3 regions of the [Pantoea] beijingensis genome follow, and region 3 is predicted to be linked to each of the others. Evidence: predicted binding sites of a transcription regulator. Region 3 holds the regulator's gene; each other region holds the start of a gene.
What was found. Region 3 encodes Fur, which represses iron uptake genes when iron is present. Its sites were predicted from a motif close to ATAATAATGAGAACNACTATCAA; they were not measured.
Positions count from the first base shown of each region.

Region 1: the regulator Fur is predicted to act here: its motif matches at 3,041-3,063, upstream of sufA (Fe-S cluster assembly scaffold SufA).
Region 2: the regulator Fur is predicted to act here: its motif matches at 4,133-4,155, upstream of feoA (ferrous iron transporter A).

Region 1 covers NZ_CP071409.1:2,164,604-2,170,670, forward strand. Annotated here, with positions in the region: gene sufD (Fe-S cluster assembly protein SufD) at 1-347, opposite strand, end outside; gene sufC (Fe-S cluster assembly ATPase SufC) at 322-1,068, opposite strand; gene sufB (Fe-S cluster assembly protein SufB) at 1,119-2,615, opposite strand; gene sufA (Fe-S cluster assembly scaffold SufA) at 2,624-2,998, opposite strand; gene J1C60_RS09750 (hypothetical protein) at 3,389-3,793, shown strand; gene J1C60_RS09755 (hotdog fold thioesterase) at 3,887-4,312, opposite strand; gene ydiJ (D-2-hydroxyglutarate dehydrogenase YdiJ) at 4,312-6,067, opposite strand, start outside.
Region 2 covers NZ_CP071409.1:314,670-320,736, forward strand. Annotated here, with positions in the region: gene gntX (DNA utilization protein GntX) at 1-3, opposite strand, end outside; gene bioH (pimeloyl-ACP methyl ester esterase BioH) at 37-810, shown strand; gene J1C60_RS01340 (YdgH/BhsA/McbA family protein) at 1,097-1,378, shown strand; partial or broken gene feoB (Fe(2+) transporter permease subunit FeoB) at 1,636-3,867, opposite strand; gene feoA (ferrous iron transporter A) at 3,864-4,103, opposite strand; gene uilS (UilS family quorum-quenching N-acyl-homoserine lactonase) at 4,438-5,301, shown strand; gene J1C60_RS01360 (Tex family protein) at 5,362-6,067, opposite strand, start outside.
Region 3 covers NZ_CP071409.1:2,784,681-2,790,747, forward strand. Annotated here, with positions in the region: gene ybfE (LexA regulated protein) at 1-137, shown strand, start outside; gene fldA (flavodoxin FldA) at 297-827, shown strand; gene fur (ferric iron uptake transcriptional regulator) at 1,364-1,822, shown strand; gene glnS (glutamine--tRNA ligase) at 2,035-3,702, opposite strand; gene nagE (N-acetylglucosamine-specific PTS transporter subunit IIBC) at 3,944-5,974, opposite strand.

The sequences.
Region 1 (6,067 bases), 620 kb from region 3:
GCAGCCTGTGAAACCTGTACGCCGTAGCCATCAAAAGTTTGATCACTGAGCTCAGCATTGAATTTGCCATCAATAAAGATCAGGCGCACCGCATCAATATTCAGCGCAATTTGAGCAATATCCTGCGCGGTAACGCGACTATTTTCCGGTAGCACAAAACTCTGGCTAAACAGGGATTCCAGCGGCGTATACTTCCAGTTCTCTTGCTTACGGGTTGGCAACCCTAAACGCATCAGTTGCTGCCAGTGCTGCTGTGCCTGCAGCGAGCGGCTTTTTCCACGCGATTCAAACAGGTGGTGCCACTGTTGCAGTGCATTATCACTACTCTTCGTCGGTAAGCCAGCCATAGCCTTGCTCCTCCAACTGTTTCACTAACGTAAAATCACCGGATTTCACAATTTTTCCCTGGTAAAGAACATGGACATAATCCGGCTTAATGTAATCAAGTATACGCTGGTAGTGGGTAACAATGATGAACGAACGCTTGCCGTCGCGCAGCGTATTAACGCCGTTTGCCACAATTTTTAATGCGTCAATGTCCAGACCCGAGTCGGTCTCATCAAGAATGCAGAGCTCTGGCTCCAGTGCCGCCATTTGCAGGATATCGTTGCGCTTCTTTTCGCCACCGGAAAAGCCAACGTTAACCGAACGCGTCAGCAAATCTTCCGGCATTTTTAGCAACTGGATTTTATCTTCAATGAAATCCTGAAAATCAAAGCGATCAAGCGGTTCATTATCGCGATATTTGCGCACTGCGTTTACGGCCGTTTGCAGGAAAAACTGATTGCTGACGCCGGGAATTTCAACCGGATACTGAAACGCCATAAAAATACCTTCACCAGCGCGATCTTCCGGTGATAACTCAAGCAGGTCTTTCCCCTTGAAGGTGACGGAACCACCAACGACATCATACTCTTCACGTCCGGCCAGCGTAGCGGAGAGCGTGCTTTTCCCTGAACCATTCGGTCCCATAATCGCATGAACTTCGCCGGGTTTAATCTCCAGGTCCAGTCCCCGCAGAATGGCTTTATCCTCAATACTGACCTGTAAATTTTTAATACTTAACATAGAATTTCCTTCGCATTGCTTTCCGGCAACGGTGTTCATCGCGACGCGGTTTAACCCACGCTGTGTTCCAGGCTAATCGCCAGCAGCTTTTGCGCCTCAACGGCGAATTCCAGGGGGAGCTCGGAGAAGACGTCTTTACAGAAGCCATTTACAATCATTGAAATCGCATCATCCTCGCTGATGCCGCGTTGCAGGCAATAGAAAAGTTGATCTTCACCAATACGCGATGTTGTCGCCTCATGTTCAAGCTGGGCGGTGTTATTGCGCGCTTCGACATACGGGAAAGTATGAGCACCGCAATCAGGGCCAATGAGCATGGAGTCACACTGCGTGAAGTTACGGGCATTGGTCGCGGTCGGCATAATTTTGACCAGGCCTCGATAAGTATTCTGGCTTTTACCTGCCGAGATGCCTTTCGAAATGATCGTCGATTTGGTGTTTTTACCAATATGGATCATCTTGGTACCCGTGTCGGCCTGCTGATGACCGCTGGTCAGCGCAACCGAGAAGAACTCACCAATCGAGTTATCCCCACGTAGAATCACGCTAGGGTACTTCCAGGTGATAGCTGAACCGGTTTCAGACTGTGTCCAGGACATTTTACTGTGTTCACCTTCGCACAACGCACGCTTCGTTACGAAGTTTAAAATACCGCCCTCAGCCTCACCACCGGCGAACCAGTTCTGCACCGTAGAGTATTTCACTTCCGCATTTTTGTGGATGATGACTTCCACCACCGCAGCATGCAGCTGATAACTGTCGCGCACCGGCGCCGAGCAGCCCTCAATGTAGCTAACGTAACTGTCTTCATCAGCGATCAGAATAGTACGCTCGAACTGACCGGTTTTTGCCGCATTGATACGAAAATAGGTAGACAACTCCATCGGACAGCGCACGCCTTTCGGAATGTAAACAAACGTTCCATCCGAGGCGACAGCCGAGTTTAGCGCAGCAAAAAAGTTATCATTGGCCGGAACCACCGTGCCCAGATATTTTTTTACCAGCTCCGGATGATCGTGAATCGCTTCGCTGAATGAGCAGAAAATAATGCCCTGTTCAGCCAGTTTATGCCTATAGGTTGTCGCGACCGACACGGAGTCAAAAATTGCATCCACCGCCACTTCCTGTCCTTCACGAACCGGCACACCCAACTGCTTAAAAGCGTTTTCCACTTCCTGAGTGAGATAGTTACTGGCGGGCTGGCCACCCGAAGCCTGCAAAGCGCCCGGTTCGGAAGCACAGCTGTCATCGCAGTGACCGCAGGACGGCGCGGAGTAATAGCTGTAATCCTGATAGTCCAGTGATTTGTAATTGGCTTTTAACCAGTGTGGCTCTTCCATCTGTAGCCAGGCTTCATAGGCTTTCAGACGAAACTCCAGCATCCATTCGGGTTCATTGCGCTTGGCCGAAATGGCTCGCACCACATCTTCATTGATGCCGTGAGCCATTTCGTCGGTTTGCAACTGGGTAAAGAAGCCCTCTTTATACTTTTGCTGGCCGCCTTCCCAAACCTGTACATCATCAGATGCGTCTGTTTGTCGTGACATAACGTGGGTTACTCTACGCCAAAGCTTTCACCACAGCCGCAGGCGTGTTGAGCTTTAGGGTTATTAAATTTAAAGATCTGATTCAGGCCTTCACGGACGAAATCAACTTCGGTACCGTCAACAAAGGGCATTGCCTGAAGCGGAACGAACAGCGTAGCGCCCTGATGACTATAGAGGAGATCGTCATCCGCCGGTTCTTTAACCAGATCCATAACGTAGCCGAACCCCGCGCAGCCGGACTGCTTCACACCAAGCCTTAATCCCTTAACATGCGGATCTTTAGCCGATAGCGCGATAATTTGCTGCGCGGCGCTATCCGTAAGCGTGAGCCCCTTCCAGACGAAATCGTCAGGAGAAAATGATGCAGGATTTGCAGTTTGCATATCAGTACCTCGCGATGCGATAGCCCGTGGGCTAATACCCCTATGTTAGTGATAACGATTATCACTTCAACCTCTTGTTTTACAGGGATAAGCGTAAAAGGGCTTTTTTCATACCTGTTTACTAAGGATAGACCCTGTGAAACGGATTGCGATCGTCACGGATGGGTAACGAGTCGAAGAGATAACCTTTTGAAAAAAATCATTAATATTTAAATGCATTTGGGAAAGGCGTAATGATTATTATTTTACGCCTTTGTGAATAGTGCACTATCGTTTAAACCAATTTAATTAACAGGCAGCATTAATCGATAAATTTGCTGCGGAATTTCATTGAAGATTTCGGACTTTATAATATGATAATGATTATCATTAGCGCAGCTGGGTAATCGAATGAACGTCTCAATGAGTGCATGGTTGCAGTATAAAATTGATGAATACAAGTTTTCCGTACGTGATGTTACCGTCGATTTTTATATGGCGCAGGCAAAGCTTAACCGCCCCGAATGCTCAGTCGAACAGCTGAGAAAATTTAACGATACCTGTTTAGATATGGCCGAATTGTGTCAACTCAATGGCGATGACCAAAGCTATCTCCACGCACTGGGTAAATTACATCACCGATTATTGCTTGAGATGAGTGACAGCCGGCGTGAACGTCTTTTTCGCATGCAGGCATGGCAACTGGCACGACATTCGCTGACCCTACTGTGTCATCAATTTGCGAACAATGGCGACTGGGATAAGGCAACGGCATTGCAAAGTGATTTCGTCAGACACGCCAGTTGGAACTTCTGAACGCCCCGCGCCGCAAAGAGGGTTACACGCCGCAACGCGGTAACCCTGCTTGCTTGTCATTCCATGCACAAATAGCGGTATTTCACTGAAGATTCAGGAAGAAGTCTGCATGACAGCCGTTGTAAGCCGCGAAGTACAACATAAGCGATTTTGCGCATCCATAACGTCGATTTGCCACACCTGATGAGTCCGCCCAAGATGAATTGCACGACAAACTCCCCGAACCTCGCCTTCACGCACGCTACGTATGTGATTAGCATTGATTTCAAGCCCAACAATATAGCTATCTCCTTCGGTACAAAGATAACCCGCCATCGATCCCAGCGTTTCTGCCAGTACTGCCGAGGCACCGCCATGCAACAACCCAAAAGGCTGCCGGGTACGGTGGTCAACCGACATCAACGCTTCAATCGCATCATCATGCAATGCAATAAACCGGATCCCAAGATGCTCAACCAGCGTTCCTGCGCTATGCTGGTTAAGCATGTCAAGCGTGGCATCTCGCGTCCAGATAGGCATCAAATCAGCTCCAACAGTACCTGCAAGGGATGACGCATCCCATTGCCTTCAATACGCTTGACCTGACTCCGGCAGGAGTAGCCCGTTGCCAGACAGCGCTGCCGTGGCAATTTCTGCAAGGCCTGGTGCCAGGACAGTTCATAAATTCCCAAAGAGTTATCCAGATTTTTGGTTTCATGCCCGTATGTCCCGGCCATGCCGCAACATCCTACACTGACATTTTCCAGCCTGGCACCAAAGCGGGCGAAAATATTGGCCCACTGGTTTGGTGTTGATGGCAACGCCGTGACCTCAGTACAGTGCCCAAAAAGGTACCACGCCTCCCCCGTTTGTGCAGGAGACTCCCGACGGTCAAGGGCCTGCTGCAGCCATTCGTGCACCAACTGGACGTGGAATTCCCCGCGTTTATCAGCGAGTACCTGCTGATATTCATCGCGATAACAGAGCACGAGCGCCGGATCGACCCCAACCATCGGCATGCCTAATTTCGCCACGCGATTGAGGAAATCAGCGGTTTTCTGCGCCGTCCGCGCGAAACGCTGTAGAAAACCTTTAATATGCTGAGCCTTACCATTCGGTGAAAAAGGTAACAGTACAGCACGATAGCCAAGCTTCTCAATCAACTGGACAAAGTCCGCCACCAACTGCGCTTCATAATAGCTGGTGAACGGATCCTGAACCACCAGCACCGTATTCTGCCGCTGCTCCGACGTTAGCGTTTCCAGATCTTCCAATGTCATACCCGCCGCACTGTGCCCCGCCAACTGTTGCTTTAGCGTCGGCGATGAGAGTAGCGGCAGATCGACCATACCGATATGTTTTTTGCTCAGCTCACGCAGCCATGGCTGACGCAGGAAAAAGTTGAAGGTTTTTGGTGCTCGGGCCATTAAAGGAGCATAGTTTTCCACGCCAGCAACCAAATGATCGCTTACTGGTCGCAGATAACGCGTGTGGTAAAGTTGCAAGAAGCGAGAGCGAAAACCCGGCACATCAATTTTAATCGGGCATTGCGTTGAGCAGGCTTTACAAGCCAGGCAGCCAGACATCGCCTCTTTTACTTCGTGCGAGAAGTCATATTCCCCTTTTCTTGCATGCCAGCTATTGCGGGTTCGTTCGATTAAACCACGTAAGCTAATGCCTGAAGCTGGCAGTTGCTTTTCCAATACCAGCGGATCAACCCCTTTATCAGCCAACAGACGCAACCATTCTCGCGTTAAGGTAGCCCGACCTTTTGGCGAGTGGATACGGTTGCCGGTGATTTTCATGGAAGGGCACATGGGGCTGCGCGCGTCAAAGTTAAAACACAGGCCGTTGCCATTACACTCCATCGCACCACGCCAGTCGGTGCGAACATTGACGGGGATCTGGCGGTCAAACGCTCCTCGCTTTTCAGCATCGACACGCATCATTGGCCGCTCAGCACCTTCTGGTGCACAGATTTTACCGGGATTGAGCCGGTTTGCGGGATCGAATGCCGCTTTGATGCGACGGAGTTCATTGTAGAGTACATCACCAAAAAATGCCGGACTGTATTCTGCACGAAAACCTTTACCGTGCTCACCCCAAAGCAAACCACCATAGCGCGCGGTCAGCGCCACAACCTCATCAGATATCTGTTTCATCAGCATTTCCTGCTGCGGATCGCACATGTCCAGAGCCGGTCTGACATGAAGCACGCCGGCATCAACATGCCCGAACATACCGTAACTGAGGTTGTGGCTATCCAGCAGAGCACGAAACTCAACGATATAGTCA
Region 2 (6,067 bases), 1.6 Mb from region 3:
CATAACAACCTCCAAATAAAAACAGGACAATAACCGATGTCGCAGCTTTACTGGCAGACTGAAGGGACAGGAAATACCGATCTTGTGCTGCTGCACGGATGGGGACTGAACGCAGAAGTATGGCATTGCATTATCGATCGGCTTCGCTCGCATTTTCGTCTCCATCTGGTGGATTTACCCGGTTATGGCCGTAGCAATGGCTGGACGGCGATGTCGTTAGATCGGATGGTAGAGGTCATTGAAGCGCACATGCCGGAACGGGCTATCTGTCTTGGGTGGTCGCTGGGCGGCTTGGTTGCCAGCCAGATGGCGCTTCGTTACCCGTCGCGCGTGCAGGGAATTATTAATGTTGCTACTTCCCCTTGTTTTACCGCACGAGAAGCATGGCCGGGTATTAAACCAGAGACGTTACTTAGCTTTCAGCGCGAGTTAAGCGGTGATTTTCAGCGTACCGTTGAGCGGTTTCTTGCTTTGCAAACGCTGGGAACCGAACGTGCACGTCAGGACGCCCGCATCTTAAAAAATGTGGTGTTGTCACTGCCTATGCCTTCGGTAGAAGTGTTGGATGGAGGGCTGGAGATTTTACGTACTGTGGATTTGCGTGAGCCGATGACGGCGTTAACGCTGCCGCATTTGCGCATTTATGGCTACCTGGACGGTTTGGTACCGCGGAAAGTCGCGACACTTCTGGATAAACAGTGGCCGGAAAGCCAATCGGTAGTGTTAGAAAAAGCTGCACATGCGCCCTTTATTTCGCATCCTGAACTGTTCTGTGAACAGTTAATTGAATTTAAAAAATATTTTCAGTGACAGGCCGTTGTCTTCTGCTGCCGCCATCGATATGGCGGTGTTATTAACATCCTGAAATAGAATTGGAGATTTTGAAAATCTCAGTAATACTTGATGGCGTGAGCAAGGCCGCTTATATCCTGAATAACTTGAGTTGCAGAGTGACCAGTACACCTGCGACCTGAAGTATAGCGGGGCGATTCTCGTTATTTTAATGCCCAGGGAGCATGGGTAGATTTCTTTCTCTCGGCACCTTCTCTGGTTTGCGGCTGCACACATCCAACACAATCCTAAGGAGAGATATTGTATGAATGTTTTGAAAACAGTTGCTGCAACGTTAGTCGTGGGTTCTGTTTCTTTTGGTGCGCTGGCTGCGGAAGAGGTTACCAAAGAACAGGTTGATACTATGAAACTGGAGAAGGTCGCGACCGTGACTACCACGGCTGAAACGACGTCACCGATGGATGCGAAGCAAAAGCTCTCTCAACTGGCTGATGAAAAAGGCGGGAAATACTTCCTGGTCATCGCGGGTCGCGAGCATGGAAGAATCAGCGCAACGGCTGATGTTTATAAAGATCCTGCCCAGTAACACGAGTGATATATATGCTGTATTGTCATCCGTCGACCAGTGCAGGAGCACAGCGAGGATAGCACAGTAGCAGGCATGCCAGAGCAGGCGTGCCTGTGTTCAATGTTGCCCCTTCTATGCACCGTATGGCGGGATAGCGTCAGTATGCCTTACGCACGTGTGAATATGGGCGTCCGTTAACCGTGATTACATTGTTTCGAACACCCCTTACACTGCCCCTCTGAAAGGGTATTTATCGGGATGAGCATCGGTTTTACTTTGATTTTTCTTAACGTCCCGACCACCACAATATTGAAGATGATCACCAGTGAGATCGCGATAAGACTGGTTTTGGGATGTTGCTGGAAGGTCGCTGCTTGGTAAAACAGTGTCGCCAGTGAGTAGGCCAGGTTAAGTCCCCACAGAATGGAAAAAAGCATCCACCGCCGGCTACTTTCACGGGCGATAGCGCCCATCACCGAGACGCAAGGAACATACAACAGGACAAATAGCAGATAGCTGAAGGCCGCGGCGTCATTGGCAAATTTTCGACTCATCATCCCCATTGCCCCCGAAGCCATCTCACCGTCGCCCTTACTGGCTTCAATCGGATTTGCTAACACGCTGAGACTGAATGTCGCCTTCAGGCCTTGCCATGTTTCATCCAGCGCATCGACTAATTCACCACGCAGACTGAACTGACTGGCATCAAACGCGTTATCGTTAATGGCTTCAGCGGTATAGAGCGTATTTAACGTCCCAACCACCACCTCTTTCGCCATTGCCCCGGTAACGAGTCCCACGGTGGCCTGCCAGTTATCATTATGCACGCCAAAAGGTGCAAGCAGCGGTGTGATTGCCCGGCTGACGGTCGCCAGCGCCGAGTCATTAATATGGCTGACGGGCTGGCCACTAAATGAAAAACTGTTCAGGGCGCCAATGAGCATGCTGGCGATAACGATCACTTTACCGGCGCGCAGTACAAAACCCTTCAGGCGTTGCCAGGTTTGCAATAGCAGGCTTTTCAGATGCGGTACGTGATACACCGGCAGTTCCATCACAAAGGGGCTGGCTTCACCACGCATCAGTGTATGCTTCAGCAGCAATCCGGTCAGAATTGCCATAACAATGCCAATGATATAAAGGCTGAACACCACCAGTGCGCCTTTTTGTCCAAAGAACGCAGCGGCAAAGACGGCAAAAATCGCCAGGCGTGCACCGCAGGACATAAAGGGCGCCATCATTACGGTAATCAGGCGTTCACGCGGTGCGTCCAGCGTACGTGCGCCCATTACGGAGGGCACATTACAGCCAAAGCCAACAATCAGTGGTACAAAGGATTTTCCGGGTAGTCCCAGCGCCTGCATGAGCCTGTCCATGACAAACGCCGCACGCGCCATATAACCGGAGTCTTCCATAAAGGAGAGAAACAGGTACATCATACCGATCTGGGGGACCAGCGGCAGTACGGTATTAATACCGCCGCCGATCCCTTGAGCCAGAAACACCGTTAGCCACTCAGGGAAATGCAGCGCCCAGCCCACCCATTGCAGACCGTGAATAAACAGTGCGGCGGAACCGATATCAAACAGCGGCTGTAGTGCACCGCCAATATTGATCGCCAGCAGAAACATCAGGTACATCATCAGCAGAAAGATAGGCAAGCCCAGCCAGCGATTGAGAATGATGCGATCGAGGCGTTGCGATAGACGATTCGGTGTAGCCAACTTGCAGTTGCTTACCGCCGCGCTAATTTCTTCAATTACGTGGTAGCGTGCAGCAACAATTGTTAGTGCCGCCTCTTGCGTTAGCTGCTGTTGCAGTGGGAGCAATAGATCCCGCGCGATATGACCGGCCTGTGAAGCACTATAGATATCACCTTCCAGCATCTGCAATGCGAGCCAGCGCCGTTGCGCCGCTGAACGCTGTGCTGGCATAGCGTCAGCCAACACGGTAGTCGATTGTATAATCTCCGGTGGATAGGGAATGCTCAATGCGGGCGCAGCGAGCGTGAAGCTATCGATGGCCTGTTTAAGCGCCTCAATACCCTGGCCACGGGTTGAGACCAGCGGAATAACCGGGCAGCCGAGCTGCAGTGCCAGCGCATCCACATCAATCTCTATTTGCTGGCTTTCAGCAATATCCAGCATGTTTAGCGCCACGATACAGGGGACGCCAAACTCCCGCAGTTGCAGGGTAAGGTAGAGATTCCGCTCCAGATTGCTGGCATCCACCACGTTAATCAGCAAATCTGCATCGTTGCTGAGAATATAGTGACAGGCAATCTGTTCATCTAATGAGCCGTGCTGAGAAAGGGTGATAAGCGAATAGGTTCCGGGCAGATCAACCAGCCGTACGCGGTACTCGCGAGTAGTGAACTGGCCCTCTTTACGCTCAACGGTGACGCCTGCCCAGTTACCAACGCGTTGACGGGCCCCCGTCAACTGATTAAACAGTGTGGTTTTACCTGCGTTTGGGTTGCCAATCAGGCCAATGGAACAGTTTTTCATGCTTTCTCCTGCTCACCCAACGGTTCGAGCTGCAGCAGCGCTAAATCTTTTTTACGTAGCATCAAACTGACGCGGCGTGTTTCGATTTGCAACGGATCGCCGAGTGGCGCAATGCGCACGACATTAAAGACCGAACCTGGTAGCAGGCCGAGTGAAAGGAGTTTTTGCCGATAGGCTGCACCGACGGAAGCAGTAAACCCAATGATTTTATAGCGCTGTTTGGCAAGAAGTTGCATGAGTGAGCACCTCGTAAAACGATACCGCAATTTTAATGAGAATTATTATCGTTAACTTTGACATAAAACAATAACCGGAAGGATAGCCGGTGAGGACCTTATCGGGCAGTTAGCAAAGGTTACCGTTATGCGAGAGGTTCACGAGATATATCGCTGCAATTTCAGGAAAAGGCTTACTGTCTTCAGATTTTATCTCTGTTATATCCCTCATGCTTGCCGGTGCGCTGTAGCACCCGTCGTGATAAGCATCGCGCTAACAAAAACAGAAAAAACGTACTGGCTAAGTCACCCTCTCCGTTGCAAAAATGTTTGACAGACAAGGAATGCCGACGCTATGAACACAATGACACACCAACTCCCTCAAGGGATTGCGCTGACTCTTCATCAACCTGACCACCAGACGGCAGCCCTGCCGGTTATCGTGTTATGTCACGGTTTTTGTGGTATTCAGGATATTTTATTGCCCGCTTTCGCGCGCCATTTTACCGGTGCCGGTTTCTGCACCGTCACGTTTGATTACCGGGGATTCGGCGCCAGTGAGGGCGAGAGAGGCCGCCTGGTGCCCGCGATGCAGATCGAGGATATTCTCACCGTAGTCGATTGGGTTAAAGCTCGGCCGGAAGTGGATAAAAAACGTATAGGGCTATGGGGAACTTCATTTGGTGGTTGTCATGTTTTTGGTGCGGCGGCAAAAAGCGCGGATATAAAATGTATCGTCAGCCAGTTGGCCTTTGCTGACGGTGAAGAAATTGTCACCGGGAAGATGTCTGATGAAGAAAAAAGTGGCTTTCTGCTTACACTGGACAAAATGGCCGCAAAGCAGCAGACAACGGGCAAGGAGATGTTTGTCAGCGTGACTCGCGTATTAAGCGATGAGGAGTCAAAGGCCTTCTTCGAAGAGAACCGGGTTCGCTATCCGGCGATGGATAGTAAAATTCCATTCCTGACGGTGAGAGAAACCTTGCAGTACAAACCTGCAGAGAATGCCCGCCAGGTCAGTTGTCCAACGCTGGTCGTGGTGGCTGGTGACGATAAGGTTAATCCGCCCGAGCAGGGTGTGGCGTTATTCGATGCCGTCAAAGCGAATGATAAACATCTGCACATAGAGAAGGGCGCTCACCACTATGAGATGTACAGCGGCGAACATTTTGAGCGTGTAGTAAAAATCCAGACGGAGTGGTTTACACGCCATCTGTAATCGGCGCGCCATAACGGGGAGAACGTTCTCCCCGTCAGGCTTTAAAGCGCATGCGTTGCGTTAGCGCTTTTTACCGAAGGCCGCGGCCAGCGCATCGCCCATTGCACTGTTACCCGCGTTTGATGCGGCAGGACGTGGACGTGCTTTACCCTGGGCCGGGCGTTCAGTATGACGAACTGCTGCCGGCTTACCGCCTCCGCTGCGTGACGCATTCTCACCCGGATTTTCATCCAGCCGCATGGTCAGCGCGATGCGCTTACGCTGCAAGTCAACTTCCATCACCTTCACTTTGACGATATCGCCTGCCTTGACCACTTTATGTGGGTCATCGACGAATTTGTCTGACAGTGATGAGATGTGAACCAGGCCATCCTGATGGACGCCAATATCGACAAAAGCGCCAAAGTTGGTGACGTTGGTGACAGAGCCTTCCAGTATCATGCCCGGCAGCAGGTCGTTCATGGTATCAATGCCGTCGGCAAACTGTGCCGTTTTGAACTCAGGACGCGGATCGCGGCCCGGTTTCTCCAGCTCTTTAATGATATCGGTCACAGTCGGCACGCCAAAACGTTCATCGGTGAAGTCGACCGCTTTCAGGTTGCGCAGTTCGGATGGATTTCCCATCAGATCGCTTAGCGCCTGCCGCGTCGCGGAGAGAATACGCTCGACAACCGGGTAGGCTTCCGGGTGCACGGTTGAGGCATCCAGGGGGTTATTGCCGTGGTTGATACGCAAGAAGCCAGCACACTGTTCGAAGGCTTTCGGA
Region 3 (6,067 bases):
GCCGTGTCGAACTAAAAATGAATAGCGATGCCGTTGATGCATTAAATGAGATGGCTGAGCAGCGTAATATGAGTCGCAGTGAATTGATTGAAGAGATGATTCTCGCGCAGCTGAGTGGCCAAACAACGGGAGTCTGACCAGACAATCCAGCACATAAACCATCCGTCTGAGCGCACAAAGCGACAAAACCAACGGCATTTCAAGTTCCGCGCTTCAGCCCAGTCTGCTATCATTGCCGATAACTGTGTAGCAATAGCATTCATCATATCATTAAGTTTCAAGAGGTTATTAAACTCATGGCAATCGTAGGCATATTCTTTGGCAGCGATACTGGCAATACGGAAAACATTGCAAAGATGATTCAGAAGCAGCTCGGTAAAGAGGTTGCTGAAGTTCATGATATTGCCAAGAGTACCAAAGAAGATCTTGAAGCCTTTGATATCCTACTGCTGGGTATTCCGACCTGGTATTACGGTGAAGCACAGTGCGACTGGGACGACTTTTTCCCCACGCTGGAAGAGATCGACTTTAACGGCAAACTGGTTGGTCTGTTTGGCTGTGGCGATCAGGAAGATTATGCCGAGTATTTCTGCGACGCGATGGGCACTATCCGCGATATTATTGAACCCAATGGCGCCGTTATCGTCGGTCACTGGCCAACGGCGGGTTACCATTTTGAAGCGTCTAAAGGCCTGGCTGATGATACGCATTTCCTCGGATTGGCCATTGACGAAGATCGCCAACCGGAACTCACCAACGAGCGTGTTGACAGTTGGGTGAAGCAAATTTTTGATGAACTCCACCTGCAGGAAATCATCGAAGCGTAACCTTCCCGGCGCAATGTGGGCGCTATCTCACATTGAATAACTGGTTTTTCCTATAGAAATAATAGCTACATTTTTGTAACTTTCGGCGGCAAATCTGTAGAATGCCCCACATTGGTCGTAGTGCTTTTCTTGTAAACAGAGGATGTTTGCAGGATAGCAACACAGCCTGCCCAGCAGGATTACTGGCGCAGACAGCCTGGACCCGGGCGTGATGATGTCATTGCAAAAACGAGTGATAAGCCCTGTCAGGACAATGTTCGCCTTTCTCTTTGATCGCGGCGGTCGCCGCCTGGAGAGTAATCGCTGCTGCACCAGTAGATTCTGGTTCAACATGGCAGGCAAAATCGCCCTTATGGGTGGGGCTCCAGCATGAACTCCCCGGACGCAGCATATATCCACTGGCAGTTTCACGCTTTCCCCACGGTTTCCATTTAGACGCATCAGTTCTATAATGAGACGCAATCTATACTGCGTCGACTGATGTTCAGGGCTTTTCAGCCACATTGTGACTAGCAAAGTAACAGGACAATATCCGCATGACTGACAACAATACCGCATTAAAAAAGGCCGGCCTGAAAGTCACGCTTCCCAGACTCAAGATTCTGGAAGTGCTTCAGGAACCTGAGGGCCATCACGTCAGTGCGGAGGACTTATACAAACGCCTGATTGATATGGGCGAAGAAATTGGTCTGGCCACTGTATACCGCGTGCTCAACCAATTTGATGACGCAGGGATCGTTACCCGCCATAACTTCGAAGGCGGAAAATCCGTTTTTGAATTAACTCAACAACACCATCACGATCATCTGATTTGCCTGGATTGCGGTAAAGTGATTGAGTTTAGTGATGAGTCGATTGAAACGCGCCAGCGCGAAATCGCAACGCGGCACGGCATCAAGCTAACCAACCACAGCCTGTATTTATACGGACACTGTGCATTGGGCGATTGTCGCGAAGATGAAACGTTGCACGATAAAAAGCACAACATGACGTGATGCAAAAAACCGATGACTGTTCATCGGTTTTTTTATGCCTGCTGAGTGAATTACGGACATTTCAACGTCTTTTCTGCTCGCAGACGCAATGTCGGCCTGCAACCATCGCCAAATGGCGACGCTATTCTGCAACGCGTTTTAGTCATTGGCATTATTTACCCCAAAAAAAAGGAGCGAACCTTGTCGCTCCTTCATACGCCGGGCTACGCGGTTTAACCCTCGATTTTTGCCCAGGTATCACGCAGTCCAACGGTACGGTTGAACACCAGTGCATTCGCTGAAGAGTATCGGCTATCTATGCAGAAATACCCTTCACGCTCAAACTGGTAAGGTGCGCTTGCCTCTGCCTTCTGTAACCCGGATTCAACGAACCCCTGCTGAATAACCAGTGATTGCGGGTTAATCGTCGATAGAAAGTCATCAGCCGCTGCCGGATTCGGGACACTAAACAGGCGATCATACAGACGGAACTCAGCCGGTAACGCATGCACCGCGGAGACCCAGTGAATAACACCTTTGACCTTGCGTCCATCCGCAGGATCTTTACTCAGCGTATCCACATCACAGGTGCAGTACAGACATGTGATATTACCCTCTTCGTCCTTCGCGACGCGCTCAGCTTTAATCACATAGGCATTACGCAGGCGAACTTCTTTACCTAGCACCAGACGCTTATACTGCTTATTCGCCTCTTCACGAAAATCAGCACGATCGATATAGATCTCACGACTGAAAGGGACCACACGGGTGCCCATTTCCGGCTTGTTGGGGTGGTTTGGCATGGTCAGTAGTTCTTCATGACCCGCAGGCAAATTCTCCAGTACCAGTTTAACCGGATCCAGCACCGCCATCGCACGTGGCGCGTTCTCATTCAGGTCATCGCGGATACAGGATTCCAGCGAAGCCATTTCGACGATGTTATCCTGCTTAGTGATACCAATGCGACGGCAGAACTCACGAATCGAAGACGCGGTATAACCGCGGCGGCGCAGACCGGAAACGGTCAGCATGCGAGGATCGTCCCACCCTTCGACCACTTTCTCCGTAACCAGCAGGTTAAGCTTACGCTTCGACATGATGGCATATTCAAGATTGAGCCGGGAAAACTCGTACTGACGCGGATGTGCAGGAATAGTAATGTTGTCCAGCACCCAATCGTACAGACGGCGGTTATCCTGGAATTCCAGCGTACACAGTGAATGCGTAATGCCTTCCAACGCATCAGAGATACAGTGGGTAAAATCATACATCGGATAGATGCACCATTTATTCCCGGTCTGATGATGCTCAGCAAACTTAATGCGATACAACACGGGATCGCGCATCACAATAAAGTTAGAGGCCATATCAATTTTTGCGCGCAGACATGCGGCACCTTCCGCAAACTCGCCGTTACGCATTTTTTCAAACAGTGCCAGGTTCTCTTCCGGTGAACGATCGCGGTGAGGACTATTTTTACCCGGCGATGTTAGCGTTCCACGGTATTCACGGATTTGTTCGGGCGTCAATTCATCAACGTAGGCAAGTCCTTTGTTGATCAGTTCGAGCGCGTAATGATGCAGTTGGTCAAAGTAATCAGAGGAATAACGGATGTTGCCACTCCACTGGAAACCTAGCCACTGCACGTCATTTTTGATGGACTCAACAAACTCAATGTCTTCTTTGACCGGGTTTGTATCGTCAAAACGCAGGTTGCACTGGCCTTGATAATCTTGTGCGATACCAAAGTTCAGGCAGATCGATTTTGCGTGACCGATGTGCAGATAGCCGTTTGGCTCCGGCGGAAAACGGGTATGCACGCTGGCGTGCTTACCGTTCGCCAAATCTTCGTCAATAATCTGACGAATAAAGTTAGTTGGGCGGGCCTCTGCCTCACTCATCTCAATTCCCTCAACACTAAATGTCTGATGATTTGAACCACGAAGTAACGGAGTATGATCCACAAAGCGAGGAAGGGAAACAACCGTTTGTTACCGGAATCACATAAAAAAGGGCAGGAATAGTCTCCTGCCCCGATCGCATTCCGGCCGATATGTGCTTGTAAGCCCCCTGTAACCTCAATTATCCAGAACGTGCCCTGGATAATATTTGCTACATGGTTCGTACAAAATACCCACCTGATTAGCCTTTAATTTCGTACAATTTGGTCTCTCCTGCCACGACAGTGCCGCTAGCCAGTATGTTCAAGCCGCTGAAATCATCAATATTGCTGACAACAACCGGGCTGATCATCGACCGAGCGTTAGCGCTCAGAAATGCCAGATCCATGTCCAGCACTGGCTGACCTGCAGTCACGCTGGCACCTTCTTCAATCAGGCGAGTGAAGCCTTTGCCGCTTAACGCGACCGTATCCAGCCCCATATGCACCACAATTTCCACACCGTTATCCGTTTCCAGACAAAAAGCATGGTTAGTGTTGAATATTTTTACTACGGTGCCGGCAATCGGCGCGACGACGGTACTGCTGGTGGGGCTAATCGCCAGGCCATCACCTACAGCCTTACTGGCAAAAGCTTCATCAGGGACTGCTTCAATAGCAACAATTTCACCACTAACCGGAGCAACCAGCGTTGCGATAATGCCTTTCGACACATTAGTAACGGCCTGCGGTTGAGCATTGACGGAAGGTTCAGCGCTTGCCGTTTTTGCCGTTGCCGCCACAGGGCCTTTCGCCAGTACGGCTTTCATTGCGCTAGCAATAGTTTCAGCGCGTGTACCCACAATAATCTGTACGCTTTGTTTATTCAGGCGAATCACACCGGAAGCGCCCAACCGTTTAGTGATATTTTCATTCACTTCCGCAGAATCTTTTACGTTCAGGCGTAGACGCGTAATACAGGCATCGATACCGGTCAGATTTTCAGACCCTCCAACCGCACCAATATAACGGCGAGCCAGTGATTCAGTTTCAGATTCATTGTTGCTACGGCTATCGACGTTAACATCATAGCCATCACTCTCATCACCCGCGACAGCCAGCTCACGCCCCGGCGTCATTAGGTTAAATTTGCGGATAGTAAAGCGGAAGACCACGTAGTAAATAACGAAAAACACCAAGCCCTGAGGGATTAGGAAGTACCAGTGCGTTGCCAGAGGATTACGCGATGACAGGAACAGGTCGACCAAACCGGCACTGAACCCGAAGCCCGCGATCCAGTGCATGCTCGCTGCGATAAATACCGAAATACCGGTCAGGAATGCATGGATAACATAGAGTACCGGCGCCACGAACATGAAGGAGAACTCCAGTGGCTCAGTGATCCCGGTGAAAAACGCCGCAAATGCCGCCGCCATCATAATACCGGCAACCTTGGCTTTATTTTCCGGACGTGAACATTGGTAGATAGCCAATGCGGCCCCCGGTAAACCGAACATCATAATCGGGAAGAAGCCTGCCTGATAGCGACCGGTGATACCCACGATACCTTTACCTGTTTCGATGGATTGTGCGCCGCCAAGGAAGTTCGGAATATCATTGATACCGGCCACGTCAAACCAGAACACAGAGTTAAGCGCGTGATGCAAACCAACAGGGATCAGCAAGCGGTTGAAGAAGGCATAAACGCCGGCACCGACTGAGCCAAGTTTCTGGATGTGTTCACCAAAGCTGACTAATCCACCAAAAATAACCGGCCAGACATACATCAGAATGAAGGCGAGAACAATCATCAAGAAGGAAACAAGGATTGGGACCAGCCGGCGCCCGCTAAAGAAAGAGAGCGCTTTCGGTAACTCAACGTGACTAAAACGGTTATAGATTTCAGCGGAGATGATACCGACCAGGATACCGACAAATTGGTTGTTAATCTTACCAAATGCCGCAGAAACCTGATCCTGCGGTATCTTCTGGATCATGGACACCGCGGCTGGCGAGCAGAGAGTGGTCACGACCAGGAAACCAACAAATCCGGTCAGTGCGGCGGCACCGTCTTTATCTTTCGACATGCCGTAAGCCACACCGATGGCAAACAGCACCGACATGTTTTCAATGATTGCAGAACCCGATTTTATAAATAGCGCGGCAAGCGCATTGCTTGCGCCCCACGTATCAGGGTCCAGCCAGTACCCGACGCCCATAAGAATTGCTGCTGCAGGCAGTGTTGCCACTGGCACCATAAGTGCTCTACCTACTTTCTGTAAGTAACTTAAAATATTCACCTTTTCCCCCTCTGAGATCCGACAAAACCTCTGAAGCTGTTTCGTTTTATTATCACACTCTTCAGATATCTTGATGACAGTACACAC